3 regions of the Streptomyces sp. NBC_00096 genome follow, and region 1 is predicted to be linked to each of the others. Evidence: riboswitches for the same ligand, from Rfam matches in the RefSeq annotation. Region 1 holds a riboswitch; each other region holds the start of a gene.

What was found. Region 1 has a riboswitch for cobalamin ahead of OG904_RS00135 (ABC transporter substrate-binding protein). Riboswitches for the same ligand answer to the same signal wherever they lie in the genome.
Region 2: it holds a riboswitch for cobalamin, as region 1 does, so the genes downstream of both, OG904_RS31190 (DUF4430 domain-containing protein) here and OG904_RS00135 (ABC transporter substrate-binding protein) in region 1, are expected to answer to the same signal.
Region 3: it holds a riboswitch for cobalamin, as region 1 does, so the genes downstream of both, OG904_RS07570 (energy-coupling factor ABC transporter permease) here and OG904_RS00135 (ABC transporter substrate-binding protein) in region 1, are expected to answer to the same signal.

Annotation. Positions count from the first base shown of each region.
Region 1 is NZ_CP108221.1:25,739-35,356, forward strand. It holds gene OG904_RS00110 (ankyrin repeat domain-containing protein) at 1-103, shown strand, start outside; tRNA gene OG904_RS00115 (tRNA-Trp) at 158-231, shown strand; gene OG904_RS00120 (GNAT family N-acetyltransferase) at 316-864, opposite strand; gene OG904_RS00125 (SDR family oxidoreductase) at 962-1,684, opposite strand; gene OG904_RS00130 (helix-turn-helix domain-containing protein) at 1,932-3,011, shown strand; cobalamin riboswitch at 3,014-3,155, shown strand; gene OG904_RS00135 (ABC transporter substrate-binding protein) at 3,191-4,195, shown strand; gene OG904_RS00140 (FecCD family ABC transporter permease) at 4,192-5,247, shown strand; gene OG904_RS00145 (ABC transporter ATP-binding protein) at 5,364-6,149, shown strand; gene OG904_RS00150 (PE-PGRS family protein) at 6,127-7,662, shown strand; gene OG904_RS00155 (VOC family protein) at 7,772-8,161, opposite strand; gene OG904_RS00160 (N,N-dimethylformamidase beta subunit family domain-containing protein) at 8,422-9,618, opposite strand, start outside.
Region 2 is NZ_CP108221.1:6,968,753-6,978,370, forward strand. It holds gene OG904_RS31175 (SRPBCC domain-containing protein) at 1-322, shown strand, start outside; gene OG904_RS31180 (nitrilase-related carbon-nitrogen hydrolase) at 332-1,279, opposite strand; gene OG904_RS31185 (cobalamin-binding protein) at 1,602-2,528, shown strand; gene OG904_RS31190 (DUF4430 domain-containing protein) at 2,620-3,108, opposite strand; cobalamin riboswitch at 3,252-3,401, opposite strand; gene OG904_RS31195 (BlaI/MecI/CopY family transcriptional regulator) at 3,581-3,952, shown strand; gene OG904_RS31200 (M56 family metallopeptidase) at 3,949-4,890, shown strand; gene OG904_RS31205 (phosphatase PAP2 family protein) at 4,918-5,577, opposite strand; gene OG904_RS31210 (phosphatase PAP2 family protein) at 5,574-6,179, opposite strand; gene OG904_RS31215 (undecaprenyl-diphosphate phosphatase) at 6,390-7,226, opposite strand; gene OG904_RS31220 (BTAD domain-containing putative transcriptional regulator) at 7,351-9,021, opposite strand; gene OG904_RS31225 (NlpC/P60 family protein) at 9,408-9,618, shown strand, end outside.
Region 3 is NZ_CP108221.1:1,817,018-1,826,635, reverse strand. It holds gene OG904_RS07585 (ATP-binding cassette domain-containing protein) at 1-703, opposite strand, end outside; gene cbiQ (cobalt ECF transporter T component CbiQ) at 700-1,449, opposite strand; gene OG904_RS07575 (energy-coupling factor ABC transporter substrate-binding protein) at 1,453-1,884, opposite strand; gene OG904_RS07570 (energy-coupling factor ABC transporter permease) at 1,890-2,597, opposite strand; cobalamin riboswitch at 2,626-2,822, opposite strand; gene OG904_RS07565 (flavodoxin family protein) at 2,912-3,649, shown strand; gene OG904_RS07560 (AfsR/SARP family transcriptional regulator) at 3,660-6,881, opposite strand; gene OG904_RS07555 (hypothetical protein) at 7,098-8,291, shown strand; gene OG904_RS07550 (hypothetical protein) at 8,367-8,894, opposite strand; gene OG904_RS07545 (SsgA family sporulation/cell division regulator) at 9,016-9,423, opposite strand.

The DNA of each region.
Region 1 (9,618 bases):
GCTGACCCCGCTCGACGCCGCCCTGACCAGCGAAGACGAGCCGCTGCTCGGCTGGCTCCGGTCCTCGGGCGCCAGGACCCGCGAGGAATTTTCTCGCGGCTGATCGCCGAATTCAGTGGATCTTCGGCGTGCGCCATGACATGGTTGGTCCCACCGAAGGGGTGTAGCTCAGCTGGTCAGAGCGCTGGTCTCCAAAACCAGATGTCGCAGGTTCGACTCCTGCCACCCCTGCAAGATCAGATGGCAGACGCGAGTCTGCTCGCCCCCCGGCCGTACTAGGCCGGGGGGCTTTCCTGTGTCCGCCGGGGCGTGGGGCTACGCGGTCCGGATCGTGGCCGCGGGGATCTCGAAGACGAGCGTGATCCCCTCCTGTTCGTTCCCCTGCTCGCCGACGCGGGTGAAGCCGAAGCCTGCGATGGTGGCCAGGGAAGGGGTGTTGTCGGATCTGATACGGGCCCGCACGGTCCGGACGTCAGGGTCGGCGGCGGCCCTGGCGAGCAGCGCGGCCAGTATGGCGCGGGCATAGCCCTGGCGGCGGTACCCGGGCACGACGGTGAAGCCGACCTCGACCATGCCGGCCCCGTCCGGCGGGCCGTGGAACCCGGCGTCGCCGACCACGGTCCCGTCCGGCTCGGAGACCGCGGCCCGAACGGTCCACGGTGCGGCGGACGGATCCCTGGCGAGCTGGTCGGCACGGTAGCCGAAGATCCAGCGGGCCCGTTCACCCACGAAGTGTTCGTCAAGGACGGCCCCGGCCTCGGCGCTGCCGCCGGCGAGGTCGCCGTCGGCCAGCGCGCGCAGCGCCCTCTCGCTGAGCTCGAGGAAGCGGATGCGTCGGGGGGTGGGGAGGAGTTCGTTGTTCATCGCGGAGATGCTCGCCCGGAACCGGAGGCCTGTCCATTGCATTTACGCGGGGTGGGGGCCGTGCCCCTGGTTCGGGGCGGGGCGGGGAAGAGGTGGGTCAGGCCTGCTGGCCGGTGGAGGCGAGCACGATCTCGCGGATGGTGACGTTGCGGGGCTGCCCGTAGGCGTACGCGATCGCCTCCGCCACCACCTGGGGCGCGAGCGCACCACCCGCGGACTCCTTCCACGCCTGGTAGTCGCTCTTGATCCGCTCGTCGCTGGTGTGGGAGAGCAGCTCGGTCTCCACGGCGCCCGGTGCGATGGTCACCACCCGGACCCCGGTCGCGGCCACCTCCTCGCGCAGGTTCTCCGACATCGCGTGGACGGCGAACTTCGTCCCGACGTACGCCGCGTGGTTCGGAAAGGTCTTGCGGCCCGCGACGGAGCTGATGTTCACGATCGTGCCTGCGCCGCGCGCGATCATGCCGGGGAGGACCGCGCGGGTTCCGTAGAGCAGGCCCTTGACGTTGATGTCGATCATCCGCTCCCACTCGTCCACCGGCTGGTCGGCGATCCGCCCCAGCAGCATCGCGCCGGCGTTGTTGACCAGCAGGTCCACCGGGCCGAACCGCTCCTCGGCCGCGCGGACCGCCGCCTCCACGGCCGCCCGGTCGGTGACGTCGACCTTGAGGCACAGGGTGTCGGGCAGTCCGAGCTCCTCCAGCTTGTCCAGCCGGCGGGCGAGCAGGAGCAGGGGGTGTCCCTGGGAGGACAGCAGGCGGGCGGTGGCCGCGCCGATGCCGGAGCTGGCGCCGGTGACGACGACGAGGGGCTTCGCCATGGTGATCTTGATCCTTTGCGGGGAGGGGAGACGGGGGAGGGGTGGAGGGGCGGAGGGGTGGAGCGGGGACGCAGGGCGAGCGGGCTACCTCTCCAGGAGAGCACCGTCCGGCGGGCTCCACCGGCCGCCCCGGGGGTGGAGTCGTACCAGGGGTACGCAAGACCCCCCCCTTACAGCGGATCGGCCGCTTCCATTCCTGCCCGGGCGCCCCCGGCAAGATTCGGAAGGGACGGCCTAGCCTGGAGGGATGACCGTCACTGCCGGGCGCGAGCCCAATCCCGACCTGCGGGACTTCCTGCGCTCCCGGCGCGCCCGGATCGCTCCAGAGGAGATCGGCGCCGCCGCGCACGCGGGCCGGCGACGGGTGCCAGGGCTCCGCCGCGAGGAGGTCGCGCAGCTGGCCGGGGTCAGCGTCGACTACTACATCCGGCTGGAGCAGGGCCGCAACCTGCACGTTTCCACCGAGGTGCTCGACGCGGTGGCCCGTGCGCTACGGCTCGACGCCACCGAGCGCAGCCACCTCTTCGACCTGGCCCGGCCGCAGCGGGCCGACGGGCGCGGGTCCGGAGGCGGAGGCGGAAACGGCCACGGACATGGGCACGGGCTCGGGCTCGGGCTCGGGCTCGGGCTCGGGCTCGGAGATGGGCTCAGAGATGGGCCAGGACATGGGCCAGGACATGGGCTCGGGCATGGGCGCGGACACCAGCCGGGAAGCGACCCCGTACGCGGATCCGCGCCCGGAACCGTCCGCGCCGCCGGATCCACCGGAGCCGCCGTACCGCAGCGCGTGCGGGCCGGGCTGTACCGGGTGCTGGACGCCCTGGACGGCACCCCGGCGATGATCATGGGGCACCGGCTGGACGTCCTGGCCGCGAACCGGCTCGCCAAGGCCCTCTACACCGACTTCGACGCACTGGCCCACCGGGACCGCAACCTCGCCCGCTTCATCTTCCTCGACCCCGCCGCCCGCGAGCTCCTCGCCGACTGGGAGACCGGCGCGCGCGGAGCCGTCGCCGCGCTGCGGCTCTACGCGGGCCGGCACCCGTACGACCCCGCGCTGCGCCCCCTCGTCGACGAACTGTCGGAGAGCGACGAGGACTTCCGGCAGTGGTGGGCCGCGCACGACGTGCTCGAATACACCCACGGCACCAAGCGCTACCGCCACCCCGTCGTCGGTGAACTGGCCCTGGAGTACGAGTCCCTCACCCTCCCGGACGACCCCGACCAGGCCCTCTACCTCTACACCGCCGAGCCGGGATCCCCCTCCGAAGAGGCCCTGCGGACGCTCGCCTCCCGGACGGCCGACGCGCTGCACCCGAACGGATGATCGCACTCCGTATGGCAGAGTGGACCGGGTCATCCAGGCGGTGCAGGACAGGAATCCGGTGCGAATCCGGTGCGGTCCCGCCACTGTGACCGGAACCCCCAGGGGAACCGGAGCCAGACACTGACGCACCGCCTTTTCGGTTCGACCAGGGGACGCGGATCCCCCGGAGAGGCTTCGTCATGCCGTCGTACCCCCGCGCACTTCTGCGCGCGCTCCTGCCCGTCCCGCTCCTGATACCGCTGACCGCGTGCGGGGCCCCGGCGGGATCCCCGGCCGGGGCGAACGACGCGGCCGCGGGGGCGGGCGCCGCGCCCGGGTACCCGTACACCGTCACCAACTGCGGTGTCAGCAGCACCTATCAGGCGCCGCCGCGGCGCGCCGTCGCGATGAACCAGCACGCCACCGAGATCCTCCTGGCCCTCGGGCTGGAGGAGAAGATGGCCGGGACGGCCTACCTCGACGACGCCGTGCTGCCCGCCTACCGACCCGCCTACGACAAGATCAAGGTGCTGGCGAAGGAGTACCCCTCCAAGGAGGTCCTGCTCGGCGCCAACCCCGATTTCGTGTACGGGGGTTACTCCAGCGCCTTCGACAAGGCGCAGGGCCGCGACCGCGAGGGCCTCGCGAAGTCCGGCATCAACTCCCGGCTCAGCGTGGAGTACTGCACCGACGGGAAGGTCGGCCTGGAACAGCTCAGGACCGAGATCACCGAAGTGGCGCGGACCTTCGGTGTGCCCGAGCGCGGCGACAAGCTCATCGCGGACGAACAGCGCCGCATCGACGCCGTTCGCGGGCGGGTGAAGGACAAGGCCCGGCCCGCCGTCTTCGTCTACGACTCGGGCGAGGCCTCCGCCTTCACCTCGGGAGGCAAGGGCATCGGCAACGAGATCGTCTCGCTGGCGGGCGGGACGAACGTGTTCGCCGACCTCGAGGACACCTTCGGCGACGTGTCGTGGGAGAAGGTCATCGAGCGCAAGCCCGAGGTCGTCCTCATCTACGACTACGGCGGCACCACCGTCGAAGCCAAGAAGCAGCGCCTGTTGAACGACCCGGCGCTGGCGCAGGTTCCCGCCGTCAGGAACCAGCGGTTCGTCGTACTGCCGCTGTCCTCCGCGGTACTCGGCGTGCGCGTGGCCGACGCCGTGGAGTCGCTGGGCGGCGGGCTCCACCCCGACGCCGCGTGAGGCGTCGGTTCGCCCGCGCGTCCACCCGTACACCGCTCGTCCTGGCCGTACTCGCCGGCGCGCTGGCCGCGTCGGCCGTGGCGGGGCTGGCCCTGGGGCCGGTACGGATCCCTCCCGGCCAGGTGCTCGACATCGTGCTCGGGGGACCCGGACCGGGAGGGGGCGCGGGCGCCTTCGGGGCGATCGTGTGGGACGTCCGGATGCCGCGCGTCCTGCTCGGGGCCGTCGTCGGCGCGGGACTGGCCGTCGCGGGAACCGTGCTCCAGGCCCTCGTACGCAATCCGCTCGCCGACCCGTTCCTGCTCGGAGCCTCCTCCGGGGCCTCGGCGGGAGCGGTGCTGGTGATCGTCTTCGGCGCCGGGGTCCTCGGGTTCGCGGGCGGGGCCGCCGTACCGCTCGCCGCCTTCGCCGGGTCGATGGGCGCACTCGTCGCCGTCTACGCGATGGCCCGGCGCGGCGGCGCCATGACCACCGGCCGGCTGATCCTCGCCGGAGTCGCGGTGCAGTACGTCCTGTCCGCCCTGACCAGCCTCATCCTGGTGCTGGCCGCGCACCCCGACCAGATCCGCAGCGTGCTGTTCTGGACGCTCGGCGGACTCGGCGGGGCCCGCTGGGGCGAACTGGCCCTGCCCGCCGGCGCCCTGCTCCTCGGCACCGGGCTGCTGGTCGCCCTCGCCCGGCCGCTCGACCTGCTGCTCGCGGGGGAGGAGGGCGCCCACACGCTCGGCCTGGACACCAGCCGGTTCCGGGCCGCCGTCTTCGTCCTCACCTCGCTGGTCATCGGGGTGCTGGTGGCCTACAGCGGGGCGATCGGCTTCGTGGGGCTGATGGTTCCGCACGCCGCCCGCATGGTCGTCGGCGCCGGGCACCGGGCGCTGCTGCCGGTGGCCGCCCTGGGCGGGGCGGTGTTCCTGACCCTGGCCGACCTGGTGGCCCGTACCGCCGCCGCGCCGGAGGAGATCCCGGTCGGTGTGGTCACGGCTCTCGTCGGCGGACCGTTCTTCCTGTGGATGCTGCGCGGGTCCAGCCGGAGCGAAGGGGTCGTGGGATGACGGCGGGTAGGGCGGCAGGGGCGGCGCGGCCGGTCTCGGGGCCGGTCTCGGGGCGGCTATCCGGTCGGGTCTCCGGTCGGGTCTCCGGTCGGGTGTCCGGTACGGTCTCCGGTCCGGTGGAACTCGTCGTCGAGGACGTGCGTTATGAGATCGACGGGCAGCCGCTGCTGCACGGGATCGACCTCACCGCCCGCCCCGGCGAGACGGTCGGCGTGGTCGGGCCCAACGGCAGCGGCAAGACCACGCTGCTGCGCTGCGTCTACGGCACCCTGCGCCCGAGCGGCGGGCGCGTGGTGCTGGACGGCACGGACGCGGCCACGCTGGGGGTCAAGGACCGTGCCCGGCGGGTGGCGGTCGTGCCCCAGGACGCGGCCGGCACCTTCGGGCTGACCGTGCGCGAGGTGGTGGCCATGGGGCGCAGCCCGCACAAGAGGTTCTGGGAGCAGGACGGCCCGGACGACGTACGGCGCGTCGCCGAGGCCCTGGACACCGTCGGCGCGGCCGCGCTCGCCGGGCGCCGTTTCGACGGGCTCTCCGGCGGCGAGCGCCAGCGCGCCCTGGTGGCCCGCGCCCTGGTCCAGGACCCCGGCCTGCTCGCCCTGGACGAGCCGACCAACCACCTGGACATCCGCTACCAGCTGGAGATCCTCGGCCTGGTCCGCGCCCTGCCGGCCACCGGCCTGCTGGTCCTGCACGACCTCAACCTGGCGGCGATGTACTGCGACCGCCTGTACGTCCTGGCGGGCGGCCGCGTCGCCGCATCGGGCACCCCGGCGCAGGTATTGACGGAGCCGCTGCTGGCAGAGGTGTACGGGGTGCGCACCCGCATCGCCACCCACCCGACGACGGGCGCGCCGAGCATCGTCTACCTTCCGGAGGATGGGGAGCGAACAGGGCACTGACGTGCCGGACTGGGACGGGCTGGAGTTCGGGGAGGCGGCGGGGGATCGGCTGCGCCGGGCCCGTCGCGAGGGTCTGAGCATGAACCGTGCCGCGCCCGACGGGATCCTGGTGGGGCTGATCGGCGCCAGCGAGCAGCTGCTGCACCGGCCGGACCTGCCGCAGGCGGTGCTGGAGGCGGCGATCGGGCATCCGGACCGGCGCGTGCGCGGCGCTCTCGCCGAGTACCGGGGCGCCACGATGCGGTTCTCCAGGACCGGTACCCGGACCTGCGTCCCGCTGACCGCCGATCAGTGGTCCCGGCTCGTGCTGGGAGAGGCAGGCTCGCAGCGGAGGTACTTGGTGGCTGCCCTGGCGGCCGACGCCGGGGTGCCGTTGACGGAGGAGGCGTACGAGGCGCTGACCACTGCCGGCTCCCACGCGGTCAGGGCGGACGCCGCGAGCCTGCCCGGCCTGCCGGAGCGGCTGCTCGCCGCCCTGGCCCGCGATCCGGCGGCGACCGTACGCGCGGCGGTCTGCGGGGCGGCCTGGGCGGAGCTCGGGGACGAGGTGCGGGACCGGCTGGCCGCGGACCCCCACGAGACGGTGCGCAGGGCCGTCGCGGTGGCCCGCCACGAGGAGGTCCCGGTCACGGCCGAACTGTTCGACACCCTGCACGGGAAGTACGCCGCGGTGGAGGCCCTGCGGCTCGAACCGGACCTGGCGGCCCGGCTCTGCGCGGACGAGGAGCCCTCCGTGCGGCGGAGACTCGCGGAGAACCCGTACCTGGGCCCGGACCTGGTCGCCGTACTCGCCGCCGATCCGGAGCACGGCGTACGCCTCGCCGCATCGGTGCGGCCCGAGCTGACGGAAGATCAGCGGGCCGGCCTCCTGGCGGGCTTGGAGCTGGACGGGATGCGGCGCACGGTCCCGTGGGTGGTGGCCCTGCACGGCGACCCCGGGGCGATGCGGCGGCTCGCCGCCTCCGTCCATCCCGTGCTGCGGAGCAGTGTGGCGACGGCCCGGCGGCTGCCGGCCGATGTCGTGGAGCGGCTGGCCCGGGACGAGGACCGGGTCGTGCGGCTCTTCCTCGCGGAGGAGTGCGAAGACGCCCCGGCGGACATGCTGCTGGAGGTCTGGAACTGGTGGACCGGGAGCCTGTCCACGCCCGACCGGCCCTACGGCCACCCGAACTTCCCCGGCCGGGACCTCCTCCGCTACGCCGGGGATCCCGACCGGCGGCTGCGGCAGCTGGCGCTGGACGACCCGGACTCGACGGCGGAGCTGGTGGAACGCTTCAGCCGGGACGGGGACGAGGAGGTCCGGGCCCGGGCGGCGACCGACCCCCGGCTTTCCGCGGAGTCGGTGCTGCGACTGCTCGACGACCCGGACCCCTGCGTCCGACAGCTCGCCGCCCGGCACCCGCGACTGCCGGTGCCCGCCCTGGCCGGGCTGCTCGGCGACGAGCAGACGGCGAGGGCGGCGGCGCGGAACCCGGCGCTGCCGGAGCGGGTCATGCGGCGCATGCTCGACTGACTTGCCGACTTGCCGACTTGCCGACTTGCCGACTTGCCGACTTGCTGACCTGCCGGGCGCCGAGCCGCATCCGCATCCGCTCGGGGCGGTGGCGGACCCCGCTCCGGTGCTACTCCTTGAAACCGCCGTACGGCCGGGTGATCAGTTCCATGCCGTGCCCCGAGGGGTCCTGGAAGTACACGCCGCGGCCGCCGTCGTTGTGGTTGATCTCGCCGGGGTGCCGGCCGTGCGGGTCCGCGAAGTAGGTGATCTTCGCCCGCTGGATCCGCGCGAAGGCCTCGTCGAACTCGGTCTCGGAGACGAGGAACGCGTAGTGCTGCGGGGTGATGGACCCGTCCGGGACGGTCGCGAAGTCCAGGGTGACGCCGTTGGCGGTTTCGACGGGGATGAAGGGGCCCCAGGGCGCCCCGACTTCGAGGCCCAGGAAGTACGCCAGGAATTCCGCGGACTCCCGGTTGTCACGGGAGTGGATGATCGTGTGGTTGAGCTGGATCGTCATGAGTGGATGCCTCCGAAAGGCATGTCCCGGCACCTCCATGTCTCACCCAGCCGGTGACCGACACGCGATGCCGCGACATGATCCTAAACATCCCTTACGTATGGAGTCCAGGCCTTCCGAACCGCCCGGCGAGGTGCGGCGCCCCGGTGCGGGGGCGGCGCCGCCGGTCATCCGTCCTTCCTCCCCGAGGGCGAGGGCCTGCCCGACGCCGGTGCCGGCCCGGGCGCCGCACCCGTCTGAGCGGCCCTCGGGCCTCCGGATCAGCTCCCCGAACCCCCGTACACCGCCTTCACGTTGTCCTGCGCCGGATGCGTCCGTCCCGCCGGGCCCGCGGCGAAGGCGCGCAGCAGGTTCTCCGTCACCCGTGTGGTCAGGGCGCCCGAGCGTGCGTCCAGGCCGTGGTTGGCGCCGCTGCGGCCGTCGCCCTTCGCGTCGAGGGCCTCGACCCAGCGCATCGTTCCGGTCGCGAGGACGGCGGCGCCGCTCGGCACCGTGTAGTACGCCGTGTCCTGGTGGCTGGGACGGCCCTCGCAGACCACGGGGGAGTGGGCCAGGATCTCGATCGGGCGGGGGGTCGTGAAACCGGTGTTGACCTTGTCGTACTCCACGCCGACCAGGTGCGCGAACGTGTCGCCCGCCTTGGCGCCGGTGCCCTCGAAGAGCCAGTGGCCCGGGTTGGTCACCACGTACGGGGCGTCCACCGGGTAGCCGTCGTAGATCACGCCGAGCAGCGAGCTCTCCGGGTCCGCGGCGGGCGGGGAACGGAAGTCGACGGTGGCCGGGTGGCCGCGTTTGAAACCGGGGTCCTGGTCGTAGGAGGACTTGTAGCAGACCACCGTGCGGTCCGGTCCCAGGTCGGAGGCCTCCAGCCGGATCCGGCGGTAGCAGCAGTTCGCACCGAGGATCGCGATGTTGGTGCCGGCGTCCCGGGCGGCGGTGAAGTGCGCGCGCTGCTCGGGCGACCAGTACTCGTCGTGCCCGAGGGACAGGACCGCCGAAGCGCCTTCCAGCAGCCGCTTCTCCCGGGCCACGTCGGTGGTCGTCGTGTAGCCCAGGGGGATGCCGAGCCGCTCGGCGAGCGCGAGCAGCGGGGCCTCGTAGACGAGGAACAGGCCCGCGCCGTCGTCGTACTCGTAGGGCCGGTCGAAGGTCACGGCGAGCGAGCGGGAGGCGTAGCCGCCGCTGGGGCCGTCGTAACTGCCGTAGCCGCCCCACCGGTTGTACGCCTGCCAGGTCGCCACCGCGTTGACGACGACGGTACGTCCTGACGCGCCGGCGGACCGCACGGTGACGGGGACGAAGCGCTGGCCCTCTCCGCCCTGCGCGTCGAGGCGGAGCAGGTAGCAGCCTTCGGGCCAGTCCTTCGTCTCGACGGTGGCGCTACGGGTCCACCGGGTGCGGACCATGCGGGTCCCGGAATCCACCGTGTGGTCGGGCTGACGCACCCCGGGCAGGGC
Region 2 (9,618 bases), 6.9 Mb from region 1:
CGGCTCGTACCGCACCCGGATCACCGCCGGGAACATCGCCACCGGCCGCTTCCTCACCGTCGAACCGCCCGAGCGCCTCGTCTTCACCTGGGGCTGGGAGACCGGCTCCGGGCCCGTGGCGGCCGGCTCCACCCGGGTGGAGATCACCCTCGAACCGGTCCCCGAGGGCACCCTGCTCCACCTGGTCCACAGCGGCCTGCCCTCCGAGGAGGCCTGCGTGACCCACGCCGAGGGCTGGCAGCACTACGTCGACCGGCTCGCCTCCCGAGCCGAAGGCGGCGACCCGGGCCCGGACACCTGGCTGCGGGAGCCCGCGGACTGACAGGCCGTGTCAGGCCACCCCCACGCGGCGCCGTTCGGTGAGCCGGCCGTAGAGCTCGGGCCGGCGGGTCTGCATCAGCCCGAAGTCCAGCCAGTCGCGGCGCTGGTCGAGGTCGAGGTCGGCGACGAGGACGGCGGGCCGGTCCCGGGGCGCGCGGAGCATGACCCGGCCGTAGGGGTCGGAGATGAAGGAGGAGCCGTAGAAGGTGGAGCGGCCCTCGGTGCCGATGCGGTTGGGCACGACCATGAACAGTGCGTTGGCCAGGCCGTTGGCGCTGATCGCGTGCTCCCACATCGGCCGGGTGTCGAACTCGGGCAGGTCGACCTCGGAGCCGATGGCCGTGGGGTGGACGAGGATCTCGGCGCCCTGCAGACCGTAGGCGCGGGCCAGTTCGGGGAACCACTCGTCCCAGCAGGTGGGGAAGCCGAAGCGGGCGCCCTCGTGGGAGACGACCGGGAAGCCGCTGTCGCCGGGGCGGAAGCACAGGTCCTCGCGGTATCCGGGGAAGGCGGGGATGTGGTTCTTGCGGGTCCGGGCGATCAGCGAGCCGTCCGGGGCCACGCAGACGGCCGTGTTGTACCCGAGGCCGCCGTCGGCCGCCCGTTCGTAGAGGGAGGCGTGGACGGTGATGCCGAGGCCGGTGGCGAGTTCGGCGGCGAGGCGGACGGTGGGACCGTCCTCCACGTCCTCCAGGTAACGGGCGGCGCCGTCGCCCATCGGGTCGTCGGAGTTGCAGAAGTAGGGGCTGCGGGTCAGCTCGGGGAGGCAGACGACGGTGGCCCCCTCGGCGGCGGCGAGCGCGACGCCTTCCCGCAGCCGGTCGTCGTGCGCGTTCTCGTCGGCGTACCAGCGCATCTGGACGAGGCCGACGCGCAGCAGCCGCCGCTCGGCCGGCTCCGTGCGGGCCGGGGAGCCGAGGGGCGAGCCGTAGGAGGTGAGCAGTTCGTACGAGGTCACGCGAAAGCCGCCTTCGATAGATCCTGACTGAGTTTTCAGTCAGCATGCGTGAGGCGAAGAGGTCAGTCAAGGGATGACCGTGGAGCGGTCACGCGGCGGGATCGCCGTGCTCCCCGGGCCCGCCGACGGCGACGGCGAACCGTCTCCGCTCCCACCCGGTACGAGGTCGTGGTGGGCGCGCGCTCCGGCGCCGACCCGGGCGATGTGGCACGCAGGGAATTCCCGTGTGCGGGTGGCGGGTTGGCGCCACAGGTCAGGAGGGGCGCAACGCGGGCCCGGCTCGGGAACTTCGCCCTCCTTGGGGAGCACCTACAGTCGGTGCATGCGCATCGTCTCCCTGCTCCCGGCGGCCACGGACATCGTGGCGGACCTCGGTCTCGCCGCAGACCTGGTCGGACGCACCCACGAATGCGACTGGCCACCGGAGGCGGTCGCCCCGGTTCCGGTCGTCACGAGGGCCGAGTTCGCCGTGGAGGAGCTCAGCAGCCGGGAGATCTCCGAAGCCGTGGGCGGGGCCGCCCATGCCGGCTCCTCCCTCTACACCCTGGACACGGCGGCGCTCGCCGCGCTCGACCCGGAGATCGTGCTCACCCAGGACCTGTGCGACGTCTGCGCGGTGTCCTACGAGGCGGTCTCCCGTGCGGTGCGCGTACTGGACGCGGGCCCCCGGGTGCTGAGCCTGGAGCCGCGCACCCTCGACGACGTACTGGACTGCCTGGTCACCGTGGGGGAGTCGCTGGGCGTACGGGAGCGGGCCGAGCGGCGGCGGGAACAGTTGCGCCGCCGGCTCGCCGAGGTGGAGCGGCTGACCCGGGGCCGGGAACGGCCCCGGGTGGTGGCCATCGAGTGGCTCGACCCGCTGTGGCCCGCCGGGCACTGGGTGCCCGAGCAGATCACGTGCGCCGGAGGCGAGCCGCTCCTCGCCGCACCGGGCGAGCACACCGGGCCGATGACCTGGGAGGCGGTACGGGCGGCCCGCCCCGACGTCGTCCTGCTCCTGCCGTGCGGATTCCCGCCCGAGCGGACCCTGCGCGAGCGCGAGCTCCTGACCTCCCTGCCCGGGTGGGACGAGCTGCCCGCCGTACGGGCCGGGGAGGTCTGGGTCCTGGACGGGCCCGCCTACTTCAACCGGCCCGGACCGCGCGTCGTGCGCGGCGCCGAAGTACTGGCCCACGTACTGCACGGCGTGCGGGCGGGCGAGCCGGTGACTCCGGCTGAGGCGTGCCGCCTGGAGCAGCCCCCGGGGTGAGGAGTCAGGGGGAGGCCCGCAGGAGTCAGGCCCGCAGGAGTCAGGCCCGCAGGAGTCAGGCCCGCAGGAGTCGGAAGGAGGTCCGCAGGCGTCAGAAGGAGGTCCAGGTGAAGGCCACCTGGTCGCCGGCGTTCAGCTTGAACTGGCAGCCGCCGACCGGGGTGGGGGCGCCGTTGACGGAGATGCTCCAGTAGGCGGAGCCGCCCCCGCTGACCTTCTTGATCGTGTCGACGGAGAAGTCGTCGAACGACGCGTACCAGGTGCCGTCCCAGGTGAAGTGCTTCTTCCTGGCCGCGTCGTCCAGTGCGGCGGTGGGCGTGGGGACGGCGGTCGGGTTCGCCGAGCCGTTGGTGCCGTCGCACTTGTGCGTGCCGCCGGTGGCGGTGGTCACCTCGTGCCCCTTCGTCTTTATCCTGCCCTTGAACAGCACCCCGTTCGGGCCCTGGACCGTGAGGCTGACCTTGACGGGGGCGTTGGTGTGCGGGACGGGCTTGGCCTGGGCGACGGCAGGGGCCGTGGCGAGCGCCAGCCCCAGGGCGGCCGTGGTGACGAGGGCGCGGCGGACGAGGTTCGGGTGCATGTGCTGCCTTCCGGGCGGGCCGGTCCACAGCACGAACCCGGCCGCGCGGACACGCCCGACAGCGCGCGCTCCCCCTGGGCAGCGGGAACGGGCGGTCGACGAGTCGGCGACCCAGGGCTCCGCGCTGCAGACCATGACAGGGGGAGTGGTACGAACCGGATGCCGGGCTCCCCGACTCGGAGCGCGTACGTACGCGCCCCACACGGTTGCAGGTCAGCGCCGGATTCGCACCGGCTTCCCCCAGGTCAAACGGCCATTCAGTTGTCACCCGGAGCGACCGGGCAGTCGAATCGTACGGTCGCGGGAGCGCCGTGACCAGGGGTCACTTTCCGGCCACGCATCCGGCACCCCGCTCGGGGGCGCCCCGGTGCCGGGCCGGTCGATAATGGTGGTCGGAGTGGAGCCGCTCGGCGTCCGCGGAACAGCAGCCGGTCCACCCCGCCGCAAACGATCGACCTGAGAGGAAGGTTCCGTGACGGACAGCGCGAACGAACGCCGGCCGGCGGGCGAGCTGGAGTCCAGCGTTCTGGCGGCGCTCTGGGCGGCGGGCACACCGCAGTCGGCGGCGCAGGTGCGGGCGGCGATACCGCAGCCGCTGGCCCGGACCACGGTGGCGACGCTCCTCGCCCGGCTGCAGGAGAAGGGCGTCATCGACCGCACCCCGGGCGGACGGGGCTTCCTGTACCACCCGGTCGAAGACGCCCACGGCCTCACCGCACGCCGGATGCACCGCGAGCTCGACCAGGACGGTGACCGCAGCGTGGTCCTGGCCCGGTTCGTCGAAGGGCTGGGCCCCGGCGACGAGGCGGAGCTCAGGCGGCTGCTGGAGGAAGGCGGTCGGTGATCGCCCTGCTGATCGTCCCGCTCCTGCTGCCCTGGCTGCTGCCGCCGCTCGCCCGGCGCACCGCCGCCCGGGTGAGGCCCGGGGTCGCGCTGTGGACGATCACCCTCGCCACCGCGGCGCTCGCCGTCGGGGTCGTGGCCTGCCTCGGAGTCCTGCTGCTGCCGCTCGCCCTGGCGGTTCCGCCCGTGGCCGCCCTCGTCCACCTGGTCCAGCCGCTCCGGGCCGGTCCGGCGCTCCTGACGCTGGGCGTCTCCGCGCTGTCCGGCGCGCTCGCCGCGGTCACCGCGGTCACCGTGGTCCGGCGTGCGATCTCCGAGGCGAAGCACCTGCGCACCGCCCGCCAGGGTGTCGCCCGCCTCCCGCACTCGGGGGAGCTCTGCGTCCTGGACGACGCCCGACCGGATGCCTACGCCCTGCCCGGCGGTCTGCGGAGCGGGGGCCGGGTCGTGGTGACCACCGGCATGCTGCGCTCCCTGGAACCGCGCGAACGCGAAGCCCTCCTGGCCCACGAGCGCGCCCACCTCGCGGCGCGCCACCACCTCTTCCTCGCCGTCGCCCAGCTCGCCGGATGGTGCCACCCGGCCCTGGCCGCCGTCGTCCCCCGGGTGTCGTTCGCCGCCGAGCGCGCCGCGGACGAGTCCGCGGCCCGCGCCACCGGGGACCGGACCCTGACCGCGCGGGCCGTGGGGCGCGCGGCGCTGGCCGCCACGCGCGCCGGCCGCCGGCCCGGTGGTTCCGTACGGGTGGCGGGCGCCGTCACCGGACCGGTCCCCGCCCGGGTGAAGGCCCTGCTGACGCGGGCACCCGTACGGCGCGTGGTCCCCGCGCTGCTGGCCATGGCCCTGCTGTGCGCCGGGGCGGGGGCCTCCTCCCTGGCCGGGGCCGTGTGGCTGCACCGCGGAGTCGAGATCGCCCAGGGGGAACGCCCCTCCGACTGACGCCGGACGGGGGTGCGCTGCCACAGGTCAGCCGGCCGGCGCCGGCCGGTCGGCGGGGCGCCGCCGGAAGTGTACGGAGGCGAGGAGGCCGAGCCAGGCGGTGGCGAAGATCCAGCCCCCGAGCACGTCGGACAGCCAGTGCACACCCAGGTGGACGCGGGTGAGTCCGACGGCGACGCCCCAGGCCGCGATCAGCGCGACCGCCGTCCGGGGCACCCCGGACCCGCGCAGGAACAGGGCGGCGATCAGCAGCCCGGCGGTGATCGCGGCCGTGGCGGTGTGGCCGGAGGGGTAGGACCAGCCCGAGGCGTACGCGGCCCAGTCGCCCCGGTCGGGGCGCGGGCGGGCGATCAGCAGCATGGCCGCGTAGCGCAGGGTCTGGCCCGCACCGAGGCACAGCAGCAGCGCCGCGGCGGTGAGCGCGCGCTGCCGGGTGGTGCGGCCCGCGTAGAGGCCGGCGAGCAGGAGCAGTGCGTACGGGACGAACCCGGTGCCGGTGTCGGTGACCGCGCGGGCCAGCGCCCGGGCGACGGCCGGGCGGTGCTCCACGGACCAGCGGTGCGTGGCCGCGTCGGCGGGCAGCAGGTGGTCCGGGGCGCGCACGACCCACACCGTGAGCAGGGCGAAGAGCGCCGTCGCGGTCAGGGCCACCCACCCGGCCCGGCGGGCGAGCCGGGCGCGGGTCACGATCCGGCCAGCAGGGGGCGCAGCGGGCCGCTCCCCAGCCGCTCGGCCAGGGCGGTCCGGTTGCGCCGGACGGCCCTGGCGCAGACACCGGCCACGAGAGCGCCGACGAGGCAGCCGGCGAGGACGTCGTGCGGGTAGTGGACGCCCACCCAGACCCTGGAGACCGCCATCAGGACCGCCGCGACCAGGGCCACGGCGCCGAGCCGGCGCGATACGAAGAGCAGTGCGACGGCGGCGGCGAAGGCGAGGGCCGCGTGGTTGCTGGGGAAGGACCAGTCGCCGGGCGCGGGGCAGGCTTCCACGGTGGGCACGCGCAGGCTCCGGCAGGGCCGGTCCTCGCGGACCGCGAGTTTCAGCAGGGCGTCCGCACCGAAGGCGAGGAGGGTGATCGGCGGGGCGGCCAGCGCGGCGACCACCGCGGGGCTGCCGGCCCGCCTCGCCCGCCACCAGCCGACCACCATGAGCAGGGCGAACAGGGCCAGTCCGTAGGCCGACCAGGCGGAGACCAGGGCGTCCAGCCAGCCCGGGGTCCGGTGGGCGAGGTCGGTGACCTCGGTGTAGGCGGAGCCGTCGATGGCCGAGCCGTTGTACGTCGGGGTCATCCAACGGTTCCGTTCTGGTGCTGGGGGAGCCGGGTCCGGCAGCGGGCAGCCGGTCGCGACGTCCGGGCGGCCGCGGCCCCCCGGACGGTCTACTGCACTGTAGACGATCGGGGGCGGGGGAGAGGTCAATGGCTCCGTGACACCGCCCCGCGACTCCGGCCGCCGACCGCTGACTGTCGCCCGCTGACCGCTGACCGCTGACCGCTGCCCTCAGGCGGCGAGGACCCCGGTCCCGAGGAGGCCGAAGAGCAGGACGCCGACGGCGATCCGGTAGATGACGAAGGCGTTGAAGGAGTGCTGGGCGACGAACTTGAGCAGCCAGGCGATCGAGGCGTAGGCGACGGCGAACGACACCGCGGTGCCGACGACCAGCGGGAGGGTGTCCACGCCGGCCCCGACGGCGTCCTTGAGCTCGTACAGGCCGGCGCCGGTCAGGGCGGGGATGCCGAGGAAGAAGGAGAGCCGGGTCGCCGCGACGCGTTCGAGGTCGAGGATGAGGCCGGTCGACATGGTGGCCCCGGAGCGGGAGAAGCCGGGGAAGAGCAGGGCGAGGATCTGCGAACTGCCCACCAGCATCGCGTCCTTGAGGCTGGTGTCGTCCTCGCCGCGCTTGTGGCGGCCCAGCTGGTCGGCCGCCCACATGAGTCCGCTGCCGACGATCAGGGAGCCGGCCACGACCCACAGGGAGGCCAGCGTGCCTTCGATGAGCGGCTTGGCGGCGAGTCCCACGACCACGATGGGGATGGTCGCGTAGATGACCCACCAGGCGAACTTGTAGTCGTGGTGGTACCGCTCCTCGCGGTTGACCAGGCCCCGTCCCCACGCGGTCACGATCCGCACGATGTCCTTGAAGAAGTACACCAGGACGGCGGCGATGGCTCCGACCTGGATGACGGCGGTGAAGGCGACCACGGCCTTGTCGTCCACCGGAATGCCCATCAGGCCCTCGGTGATCTTCAGATGGCCGGTGGAGGAGACCGGCAGGAATTCGGTGACCCCTTCGACGATGCCGAGGATCGCCGCCTGTCCGATGCCGATGGTGCTCAATTGGTCCGTCCCTGAGGTTGGTTCGACGTGATGGTGGTGGAGCGGTGGCCGTCCGCGCAGGGGCGGCCGGTGCCTGGCCAACGGGAAACGGGACGCCGAGGTTCTGGCCGTACGCCGACCGGCCTCAGGCGGCGCAGACGGGCAGTCCGGGGTCGTCGTGGGTCCGGACCGCCGGAAACCAGGCGGTGCCTCCGGGGACGTCCGTCAGATGGACCCGGAACCAGATGGGGGTGCCCACCCCGTGCTCGTCCTCGATGCGGGTCCCGTCCGGCACGATGCAGTCGGCCATCAGGACGTCGCCGTGCCAGACCCGGTGGGGCACGACGTTGTTCAGGTCGTAGGTCGCGTACGGGTTCTTCGCCAGTCCGAGGCGGCACGCGGGAAGGCGCTCGGACTGCGTCCTGCAGTCACCGTCGATGTTGAACACCCTGACGGGTGCCAGGCCGCCGGCCGGGCCCGACGGTACGGGCCTGACCGGGACGGCGGGCGCCGACGGTGACGGGGAAGGGGACGAGGGCGCGGTCCGGCCGGGCACGCCCGGGCCGGCCGCCGGGATCCGGGGCGCGTCCCGCTCCTGGAGTCCGAGGGCGACGGCGGCACCGATCGCGGCGGCGATGGCGGCGCCGGACAGGCCCAGACGGACCAGTCGGCGTCGCGGGCGTCGACCGGCGGGGCCGGGGGCCGCGGGGTCGGGTGGTGCCGGGTGGAGTGACGCCGGGGCGGGGGCCGCGGGGTCGGGGGCCGCCGGGTCGGAGGCCTGGGGCGGTGCCTGGGGGGAGGCCTGGGGCGGGGCCTGGGGCGGGGCTTCGGGCAGGGTCTGCGGCAGGACTTGGGGCGGGGCCTCGGGCGAGACCTCGGGCGGGGCCTCGGGCGAGACCTCGGGCGGGGCCGTGGTCGAGCTCGCCGGTGCCGCGTCGGCCGGCGGGGTGGCACGGGCAGCCGGGGTGGCACCGGCCGGCGGGGTGGCACCGGGCCGTGGCGGCGGCGGGGGCGCCGTGGTCAGAACGGCCGCGCCGAAGGCGGGACTCGCGGCGGCCGTCGCGGATGGCGTCAGCTCGGGGTCGCCGCGGAGGATCGCCGTGTGGATGGCGGCGAGCTCCGGCCCCGGGTCGAGGCCGAGTTCGTCGGCGAGGAACCGCCGGGCCGCGTCGAAGCGCCGTACCGCTTCGGCCTGCCGGCCGGTGCGGTACAGCGCGATCAGCAACTGCCCCACCAGCTGCTCGCGGTGGGGGTTGGCCTCGACGAGCTCGGTCAGCATCGGCACCAGTTCGGCCTCCCGTCCGAGTCCGAGCTCGCAGGCCGCCAGCTGCTGGCAGGCGTCCAGCCGCTCCTCGTGCAGCCGCGCGCGTGCCGGTTCCACGAAGGCCGCGTTGACTCCGGCCAGCGGTGTGCCGCGCCACAGGCCCAGCGCGGCGCGCAGGATCCGCGCTGCCTGCTCCACCCTCCGACCGGACATCTCCCCGGTGGCCTCACGGACTTGGGAGCGGAAGGCGAGCAGATCGAGTTCGCCGTCGGCGACGGCGCAGGTGTAGCCGTCGGCGGTGGTCCGGATGCAGTCCGCCAGGTCGGTCCCGCGCAGGGTCTGGCGCAGTGTGGAGACCGCGCCGTGGATCTGGGTCCGGGCACTGCTCGGTGCCTCGTCGGCCCAGACGGCGTCCATCAGCCGGTCGAGGGTGACCTGCTGCCGCGCGTTCAGGAGCAGGTAGGCCAGTACGGCGCGCCGCTGCGGGCGTTGCACCTCGATCAGTCCGTCGGCGCCGCGTACTCCCACCTCTCCCAGAACCGTGAACTGCATGGCGGTCTCCCCACTAGGAACACACGGTGCGGGCGATCTTAATGTGCGTGCCGCGGCGCCGTAACTCCTTCCCGGGCCGTCTCCTGGCTCGAATGCGGCCCGCACGAAGGGCCGGTGGCGGACCCGCCCGCGGCGGTGTTCCCGCAGGTCCAGGCGGTTAGTGGCCGCATATAGCGCACGGTTGCCGGACGCATAGCCCTGTCCGGGCACAGTGAGGGCGTCGGCCGGCCGGCGCGGGATCCGTGCCGGGACCGTGCCCGCCGGATCACGGTGGGCGGGCGGCGCGAGTGCGTCCACGGGGGCCGGCCGGGTCCCGATCGTCACCCGAGGAGGAAAGGAACGATGTGCGCAGACTCGTGCGAAGGCTGAGACTGAGGACAGCGGTGGTGGCGGCCGTACTGGCCGTACTGGCCGGCACCGTGTCGCTGACGGCGGCCGCCGGACCGGCTCGCGCCGCGACGGTGTGCCAGCCGCAGGAACACCAGGACGACATTCCGGAGGTCGCCAGGGAGACCGTCAGGGCGGCCTGCGCCGTGGCCGACGCCGGCACTTGGTACGTCTGGACCGGCGGGCACGGTTCGACGCCGGGACAGACCA
Region 3 (9,618 bases), 1.8 Mb from region 1:
GGAGGGCGCCGGCCGCGCCGAAGCGGATGCCCGACGGGGTCAGGACCGCCGCGTCGTCGGCCCAGCGGACCGCCAGGTCCACGTCGTGCGTGGCCATCACCACCGTCGTGCCGGAGGCCCGGAGCCCGGCGAGGACGGCCAGCAGCCGCTCCTGGCCGTCCGGGTCGAGCCCGGCCGTCGGCTCGTCCAGGATCAGCACGCGCGGCGCCATCGCCACCGCCCCCGCGATCGCCGCGCGCTTGCGCTGGCCGTAGGACAGGAGGTGGGTGGGGCGGTCCCGGAGCGCGGTGATGTCCAGGGCGGCCAGCGCCGAGTCCACCCGGGAGCGGACCTCCATCGTGGGCAGCCCCAGGTTCATCGGGCCGAAGGACACGTCCTGTTCGACGGAGGCCGCGAACAGCTGGTCGTCGGGATCCTGCACCACCAGCTGCACGGAGGTGCGCAGCCGGGTCAGCCCGGCCCGGCCGTACGAGACCTCCGTGCCATCGAGCCGCAGCGCGCCCGAGCCGGGCCGCAGGCCACCGCTCAGCAGCCGCATCAGCGTGGTCTTGCCGCTGCCGTTGCGGCCCAGCAGGGCCAGCGCCCGGCCCGGCGCGATGGCGAAGTCGACGCCGGAAAGGACCGCCGGGCCGTCCTCGTAGGCGTAGCCCGCCCCGGCCAGTTCCACCAGAGGGGTCACCAAGGGGGTCGCCAACGGGTTCACAGGTAGAGCCCCTTCAGGGTGAGGGTCAGGGTGATCAGGGCCGCCAGCAGGGCCGCCGAGGCCGCGAGGAACCGCCACGACAGCGCCGCCTCCGGTACGAGCACCCGCAGCGCGCCGTCGTAGCCGCGCCCGGCCAGCCCCGCCTGGAGCCTGGCCGCGCGGTCGAAGGCCCGTACGAAGGAGGTCGCGGCGAGCCCGGCCAGGGACCGCCACACCGCCGCCCGCCCGGTGTGCCCCAGGCGGGCCGCCTGGGCCCGGCGGACCTGGGCCGTGGAGTCGAGGAGCAGGAAGCCGATCCGGTACATGACCAGGGCCACGTCCACCACCGGGGCCGGCACCCCGGCCCGGACCAGCCGGGGCAGCACGTCGGAGACCGGGGTGGTGAAAGCGAACAGCAGCAGCCCCAGCGAGGCCGCCGAGGTCCGCAGGAGCAGTTCGGCGGCGTGCCGCGGGCCGTCGGGGGCCAGGGCGAGCGGACCCGCCGGGCCGCCGACCGCGAACAGCAGCGGCAGCGCCCCCGTGAAGCAGAAGCCGAGCGGGAGCCGGAAGGCCCGCCACAGCTGCCGCCCGGCGACCCCCGCCGGGCCCAGCAGCACGGTGAGGGTGGCGGCGGCCACGAGCGGCCCGCCCGGCCAGGGCGGCAGGCAGACGGCGGTGACCGTCAGCCCGATACCCAGCAGGGCCTTCTCCAGCGGGTGACGGCCGCGCCAGCGGCTGGAGTGCGCCGCCACGTCGATCGGCAGCACCGCCTACGACTCCGCGCGCGCCGGGGCGGAGGGCTCCGCGGCGGCAGGGGAGGGGGCCGCGGCGGAGGCGGCGGAGGTGGCGGGGGCGGCGGCCGCGGCGGGGAAGGCGGACGGAGCGGCTGCGGCCGCGGCCGCGGCGGCTGCGCCCTGGCGGCGGCCCTTGCGGACGCCGAAGTAGTAGGCGAGCACACCCGCGCCGAGGGCGGCCTGCAACGCGAACAGTGCGGACTCCACCTCCCCGGAGGGGGGTTCGTACAGCGGCGAGAACCACGGCTCGTAGTCCGGCTTGAGCTCCGTGATCGCCGACTCCGCCTGCGCGTCGGCGCCCGCGAAGGGCTCCTCCTTGCCCTCGCCCATCCCCAGCGCGATCGGGAGGACAGCCAGCGCCGCCACCAGGAGCAGCAGCAGGCCGTTGATCTTCGTGTTCCGGGACATCCCGCTCATCGGGCCGCCACCTCCGCTTCGGTCTCCCCGGGGCGGGCGGGCGTCAGCTTCGCGACCCCGAGCCGGACCAGGTCCGACTTGCTGGCCTGCATCAGCAGCCGCATCACCAGCACGGTCAGCAGGCCCTCGCTCACGGCCAGCGGGATCTGCGTGACCGCGAAGATCGCCCCGAACTTCGCGAGCGCGCCCGGGAACCCGGTGGCCGGGTCCGGGAAGGCCAGCGCGAGCTGCACGCTGGTGACGCAGTAGGTGACCAGGTCCGCGAAGAAGGCGCCGAAGAAGACGGTCACCATCAGCGGGAGGTCGAACCGGCGCAGCAGCCGGTAGACGGCGTAACCGGCCCAGGGGCCGGCGATCGCCATCGAGAAGACGTTGGCGCCGAGGGTGGTGAGCCCGCCGTGGGCCAGCAGCAGGGCCTGGAAGAGCAGGGTGATCGTGCCGAGCACCGCCATGACCGGCGGCCGGAACAGGATCGCCCCGAGCCCGGTGCCGGTGGGGTGCGAGCAACTGCCCGTCACCGACGGGATCTTCAGCGCGGAAAGGACGAAGGTGAACGCGCCGGACGCACCCAGCAGCAGGGTGCTCTCCGGGTTGGCCTTCACCTCGCGGGTGAGCGAGCGGACGCCGTGGACGACGAAGGGAGCGGACGCGGCGCCCCAGGCGGCCGCGTGCAAAGGGGGCAGGAACCCCTCGGCTATATGCATGAGTGGGGAGACCTCTCCAGCACCTCGTGGATGGACAACGCGCCCCGGCCGGTCTCCTGGCTCACGGGTGCTGCCGTCCCGGCCCCGCCTTCCCGGGCAGCACGGAAACCCCCGCGCAGCCCAGTGGCCTTCCCGCAGGAGTGGAGCCGGACTTCCCGATCACAGTGGCGAGGGCCGCACCGGTTTCCCACCGGTTTCCCGAACACCAAGGCCCGCTGACCCTAGTCGGCCGCACGGACCGGTACCAACCCGCCCCGGGCCCGGACGGGTGCGGCCCGGTGGCGGCCGAGCCCGGCGGCGCCGAGGCTGGTGGCGTGGCTGCCGACACCGATACCGATACCGCGAACCCGTTCGACTACTCCGACCTGACCGCCGTCTACGTCAACTGCACGCTCAAGCGATCACCCGAGCCCAGCAACACCGAGGGCCTGATCGGCAGGAGCCGTACGGTGATGGAGGCCGCGGGGGTGCGGACCTCGCTCATCCGGGCCGTCGACCACGACATCGCGACCGGTGTCTGGCCCGATATGACCGACCACGGCTGGGAGAGCGACCAGTGGCCGGTCCTCTACAGCCAGATCATGGACGCCGACATCCTCGTGCTCTGCGGCCCGATCTGGCTCGGGGACAACAGCTCGGTGATGAAGCAGGTCATCGAGCGGCTCTACGCCTGCTCCTCGATCCTGAACGAGCAGGGCCAGTACGCCTACTACGGGCGCGCGGGCGGGGCCCTGATCACCGGCAACGAGGACGGCGTCAAGCACTGCGCGATGAACGTCCTCTACAGCCTCCAGCACCTCGGCTACGCGATCCCGCCGCAGGCCGACGCCGGCTGGATCGGCGAGGCCGGGCCGGGACCCTCGTACATGGACCCCGGATCCGGCGGCCCCGAGAACGACTTCACCAACCGGAACACGGCCTTCATGAGCTGGAACCTCATGCACCTCGCCGCGCTGCTCAAGCGCAACGGCGGGATGCCCGCGCACGGCAACCAGCGCTCCCTGTGGGACGCGGGCTGCCGCTTCGACTTCCCGAACCCCGAGCACCGGTAGGGGACGCCCCCTACCCCGGTACGTCGGCCAGCGCCGACTCCAGCTGCGCCAGCAGTGGCCGCGCGTTCATCCTGCGGCAGCTCGACAGGGTCTCCTCCAGCACCGCCCGGGCCGCCGGCGCGTCCCCCGAGGCCAGCAGCGCACGGGCCAGCGGGGGCGCCGCCAACGCCCGCACCAGGCTCTGCCCCGACCGGCGGCCCAGCGCGTCGGCCTCCCGCAGGTGGCGCAGGGCCCCCGCCGTGTCCCCGCGGTCCTGGGCGATCCTGCCCAGCCCGATCCGGGCCGCGCTCTGCCCGGCCAGATCGCCGGAACCCAGGGTGAAGGCCAGCACCTCCCCGAAGCCGGCCTCCGCCTCGTCCAGCCGGCCCAGCAGCCGTTGCGCGTCGGCGACCCAGCGCAGCACGCACATCCGGGGCCAGGCCGCGCCGCCCAGCACCGCCACGGCCAGGGCCTCGCGCAGCACCTCCAGGGCGCGTTCCGGCTCGCCGCGCGCGAGCAGCACCTGACCGGTCCCGCGCAGGGCGTGCGCCTGGCCGTAGCGGTCCCCGGCCGCCTCGAAGACGGGCGCGATGCGCCGGCAGCGCCGGGCCGCCTCGTCGAGCCGGCCCTGGATCCGGGCGAGGTAGGAGAGCAGCCAGCCCGCGTACGCCGCCCCGTGCGCGTCCCCCAGCTCCTCGAACAACGCCTCGCCCGCGCTCAGCATCGCCCGGGCCGGACCCCACTCCTCGCGGCAGGTCCGCAGCCTGCCCAGCCCGACCAGCAGCACCGCCTCGCCCGTGCGGTCGCCCACCGCGCGGGCCGCCCCGAGCCCCGCCTCCTGGACGGCCTGCCAGCCGGCCAGGTCGCTGCGCAGGTCGAAGAGGTACTCGCCGCCCGCCGCGAGCTCCCAGCAGGCGTACGGGTCCACCCGCGCGGCCTGCCGCACGGTGGCGACCAGCGCGTCCCGTTCCGCGCCGAGCCAGCGCACCGGATCGGCGCGCGGCCCGGCGAGGACCGCCGGGTCGGGGACCCGGGCGGCCGTGCGGCCGCCCAGCCCGGGGTAGTCCAGGCCCTGGTGGGCGCGCCGGCCCTCCCGTACGAGCGCCACCCAGCAGGCGAGCACCCGGCGCACCACCGCTCCGTCCTGCCGGGCCAGCTCCCGGCCGAAGGCGCGGACCAGGTCGTGCATGCGGTAGCGCGGCCGGCCGGTGCCGTCCGGGCCGGACACCTCCAGCAGGTGGGCCGCCGTCAGGGCGTCGAGCGCCTCCTCCGCAGCGGGCAGGGGCCGGTCCAGGACCGCCGCCGCCGTCCAGGCCGCGCAGTCGGGGGCGTCGAGCAGCGCGAGTCCGCGCAGGAGCGCCCGCGCGTCGGGGGGCAGTGCGCGGTAGCTGAGCCGCAGCCCGGCCCGCACCCCGTCGAGCACGTCCAGCCGGGCCCGCTCGTCCTCCAGCCGCGCCACCAGGTGGGCCGGCCCCCGGTGCGGGAGCGCGGCCAGCTCGGCGCCGACCACGCGCAGCGCGAGCGGCAGCCGCCCGCACAGCCGGACCAGCTCACGGGCCGCCTCCGCCTCGGCGGCGATCCGTTCGGGGCCGGCGGCCAGTGAGAGGAGGGCGAGGGCGGCCGGCTCGTCGAGGAGGGGGAGCGAGAGGGCGACCCTCCGCTCCAGCCCGCCGAGCCGGTACCGGCTGGTGACCAGCACGCCCGGACCGCCCGTCCCCGGCAGCAGGGGCCGCACCTGCCCGGCTCCCGCCGCGTTGTCGAGCACCACCAGCACCCGCCGGTCCGCCAGCAGGCTCCGGTACAGGGCCGCGCGCTCCTGCGGATCCGCGGGCACCGCCGGACCGTCCACGCCGAGGGCGCGCAGGAACCCGGCCAGCACCTCGGCCGGATCCGCCGCGCCGGCCGGATCGGCGCCGCGCAGGTCCACGTGGAGCTGCCCGTCGGGGAACTCCCCGCGCAGCCCGTGCGCCACCCGCAGCGCGAGCGCGGTCTTCCCGATCCCGGGAGCCCCGGTGACCAGACAGACCCCGCCGCCCCCAACCAGCCCGCGCCGCAACACCTCCACCTCCCCCTCCCGCCCGGCGAACCCCCCGGGCCCGATGGGCAACTGCGCGGGCGGCCCCCACCCGCCCCCGTCCCGCTCGGCCCGGCCCGGGCCCGGCGTGCCCGTCCCGGGCCGGGCCCGCCGGGCCCCGGCGGCTCCGGCCCGCACCGGGTCCGGTGCGTCCGTCCGGGGCCGGTTCCGGTTCGCCCCTGGCTCCGTGTGGTGGGCTCGTCCCCGTGCCGGCCGGGGCCGCCGCTGCGCGGGCCGCCCGATCGAGGCCGGGTCCGGCCCGGCGGGGGCGCCGTGCGCGGGCGGGGTCCGGTCGGCCGGGTCCGGGAGGCGCAGGGCGGGGGCGTCGATGAGGATCGCCGCCTGCAGGGCGGTGAGGTCCGCCCCCGGGTCCAGGCCCGCCTGCTCCGCCAGCCGGCGCCGGGCCGCGGTGTACGCCGCCAGGGCTTCGCCGCGCCGCCCCGAGCGGTGCAGGGCCAGCATGTGGAGCTCCACCAGCCGTTCCCGCAAGGGGTGTTCGGCGGACAGGCCGGCCAGCTCCGCGCAGACCAGGGCGTGCCGGCCGAGCGCGAGGTCCGCGGTCAGCGCCCGCTCCACGCAGTCGAGCCGGTCCTCGGCCAGCCGGGCCGACGCGGCTTCGAAGACCCGCCCGCGAAGTCCCGCCAGGGCCACCGGACCCCGCCACAACTCCAGTGCCCGGTGCAGGAGTCGGCGGACCTCGCCCGGGTCCGGGCGGGCCTCGGCGGCGCGGCGCAGGAGCGCGAAGTCCCGTACGTCCAGCTCCGCCGCGACGGCGGGATCCGCCGCACCCGCCGTGCCTACCGCACCCGCCGTGCCTACCGCACCCGCCGTGCCTACCGCACCCGCCGTGCCTACCGCACCCGCCGTGCCTACCGCGCCCGCCGGGTCCGCAGGGTCCATCGGGTCCACCGGGTCCACGGACAGGGTGAATCCCGCCTCCGTGCGCGCCACCGGCACCCCCGCACGCCGCAACACCCCCGCCACGTTCTGCAGTTGCTCGTGCCACGTCGCCGGCGGGTCGCCCCACACCGCCGCCGCCAGCCCGGCGGCCGGGACCACCCGCCCCGCCTCCAGCGCCAGTGCCGCCAGCACCCGCCGGCCGCGCGGTCCGCCGGGCAGGGGCCGGCCGCCGTCCAGGGTGATGGCGACGGGACCGAGCAGTGAGAAGACGAGGGGCATCGCGCACTCCCTGACACCGCGTCCAGGACGGATGGCCGACGGATGGGCGGCCGGTGGGCCGAGATCGTAGCGTCTGCCCACCCGGCCGGAGCAGGGGTGCCACACATTCCGCTCCGGCCGGGGAGCGCCGGGGCGCAGCCCCCACGTCTCCGCGCCCCGGCGCTCCGGCGCTCCGGCGCTCCCGCCCCCGCCCACCGCTCCGAGAGGACATGCCCGATGCGTTCCCGCACGCGCACCGCCGCGCTGCTGACCGCCGCCGTGCTCGGCCTGGCCGGTCTCACCGTTCCCCAGGCCACGGCCCAGGCCCCGGCCCAGGCCCCCGCACGGGTCACGGGCTCCGCCGCGTCCCCGCCCGCCGGCCCGGCGGTCGCCGTGGCGATGGGCGACAGCTTCATCTCCGGCGAGGCCGGCCGCTGGCTCGGCAACACGGACCGCTACGACGCCGGCCGCAACGGCACCGACCGGGCCTGGACCGGCGGTTCGAAGTACGACCCCGCCAAGGTCTACGGGGCCACCGGCGCGGTCGGCGGCTGCCACCGCTCCGACGTCTCGGAGATCACGGGCGCCCCGCTGCCCGGCATCGACCAGCGGATCAACCTCGCCTGCTCCGGAGCCGAGACCGTCAACGTGCTCAGCGCCGCGAAGGGCGGGCAGCCCTACAACGGCGAGGCCCCGCAGACCGACCAGCTGGCGGCGCTCGCCAGGACGAAGCGGGTCAAGGTCATCGCGCTCTCGATCGGCGGGAACGACCTCGGCTTCGGCCAGATCATCGGCGACTGCGCGTACGACTGGTACTTCAGGCGGCTGTGCTGGAAGAAGCAGGCGCCGGTGGTGGAGCAGAAGCTGCCCGGGGTGAAGGCCAAGGTGGCGGCGGTCGTCGACGACATCCGCGCCACCATGCGGACCGCCGGGTACGCGGACGGCGACTACCGGCTCGTGCTCCAGTCCTACCCGTCACCGATCACGGGCGGGGAGTCCTTCCGGCTCTCGCAGAACGACTCGGACCGGATGTTCAAGGACGGCTGCCCCTTCAACGACCGCGACGCGGACTGGGCGGCGTACACGCTGGTCCCGCAGATCGGCGCCATGGTCAAATCGGTGGCCGTCGGCAAGGGCACCGACTTCATGGACCTGAAGGACGCGCTGGCCGGGCACGAGGTGTGCGCGCTCGGCACGGAGCAGGTGGGCCCGGGCGGGCCGGACCCGCGTGAGCACGAGTGGTTCCGGTTCCTGGACTACACGAACACCCAGGGCACGCTGGAGGAGTCCATGCACCCCAACGCCTACGGCCAGCGGGCGATGGGCGCCTGCCTGGGCCTGGTGAGCGCCGCCGCGGCCGGCCGGTACGAGTGCACGCAGGACTGGTTCGGCAACGGGGACCCCGGCCAGATGCGGATCCGCCCGGCCTAGTGCGGCGACCTGGGGCCCGCAGGAGGGGGCGGGGGCGGGGCCCGGCGCGTGCGACGCCGGGCCCCGCCCCCGTGCTCAGCACACGTTCGGGTGCGCGATGTCCAGCACGAAGCGCTCCGGGGAGTGCAGCGTGGACGAGGTGTAGGCGGGCTGGGTGTCGAAGGCGGCGCCGAAGGTCACGTACCCCTCGTAGTCGCCGGTCAGGGCGATGCCCTTCAGCTTGGGCAGGTAGGTCCTGAGGAGCTTGGGACCGAGGTAGACGTTGTGGCCCGCCTCGTCGTGTCCGGCCGCCGGGTGCAGGCGGATCTCCAGGAAGTACCGGCCGGCCAGCGGGACCGGCTTGCCGGACCCGTCGTAGACCAGGTGCGCGACGGGGGTGACGGTGACGGCGGGGACGTATCCCTGCAGGTCGACGACCACGCGGTCGTACGTGCAGTGCCCGCCCCAGCGGGCGTTGACGACGAGCGGGGTTGCGGAGGCGGAGGCGGTCGGCGCGGATGCGGAGGCGGTGGCGGCGGATGCCGGTGCGGCGAAGGCGAGGGTGGCGGCGAGCAGCGCGCCCGCCCCCAGTGCGGTGGCCTGCCGGCGGCGTGGACGGTTCATGGCGTCCCCTCGATTCTCGAGAGACGGGGACCGGTGTCACCGCTGAAGACGCTCCCGGTACGTCCGTGGTTGCACCGGATTCGGCCCGCGGACGCAGCCCACCGGGCGAGTCGCTCCGGACTCAGCCCGGCAGCAGCGCGCTGAGCTCGGCGTCGAGGTCGTAGTGCCGCTGCTCCTGGCCCCGCGGCACCATTTCGGTCAGCCGCCGGCACAGCTCCCGTACGTCCTTGGCACGGGCGGACACCACGCAGGACTGCTCGCCGTTGCTGAAGGCCAGGAAGACCCGCGGCTCGGTGCCCTTCCAGCGCGGCCACACCTGTATGTCGCCCTCACCGGTGGCGCAGACCTGGCCGTCGAGCAGCAGCTCCCGCGAGAACACCCAGTGCGCCAGGTGCATGCCGGCCCCCTCGAAGTCGAGGGAGATCTCGTAGGGCCGTGCGGTGCGGTACACGAAGACGCCGCGTACCGGGATGGGGGCCGGTGCGGCCTCCAGTCGCAGCGGGAGGACGCGGTGCTCGGTGCCGGTCATGCGGGGGCCTCTCTCTCGGGGTGGGGCCTCGTCGGTGGACGCGTGGCACGCCCACTCGGGCAAGCTAGCCCACCCCCGGCACGCTTCCGGCGGCCAAAGGTCCCATCCGGCGGGGCCGCTCGACCCGTTTTCGCGCAACGCGGCCGAGCCCGCCCTCCGGGGGTGTGGACGCGACGTCGTGTCCCCACCCGTCCA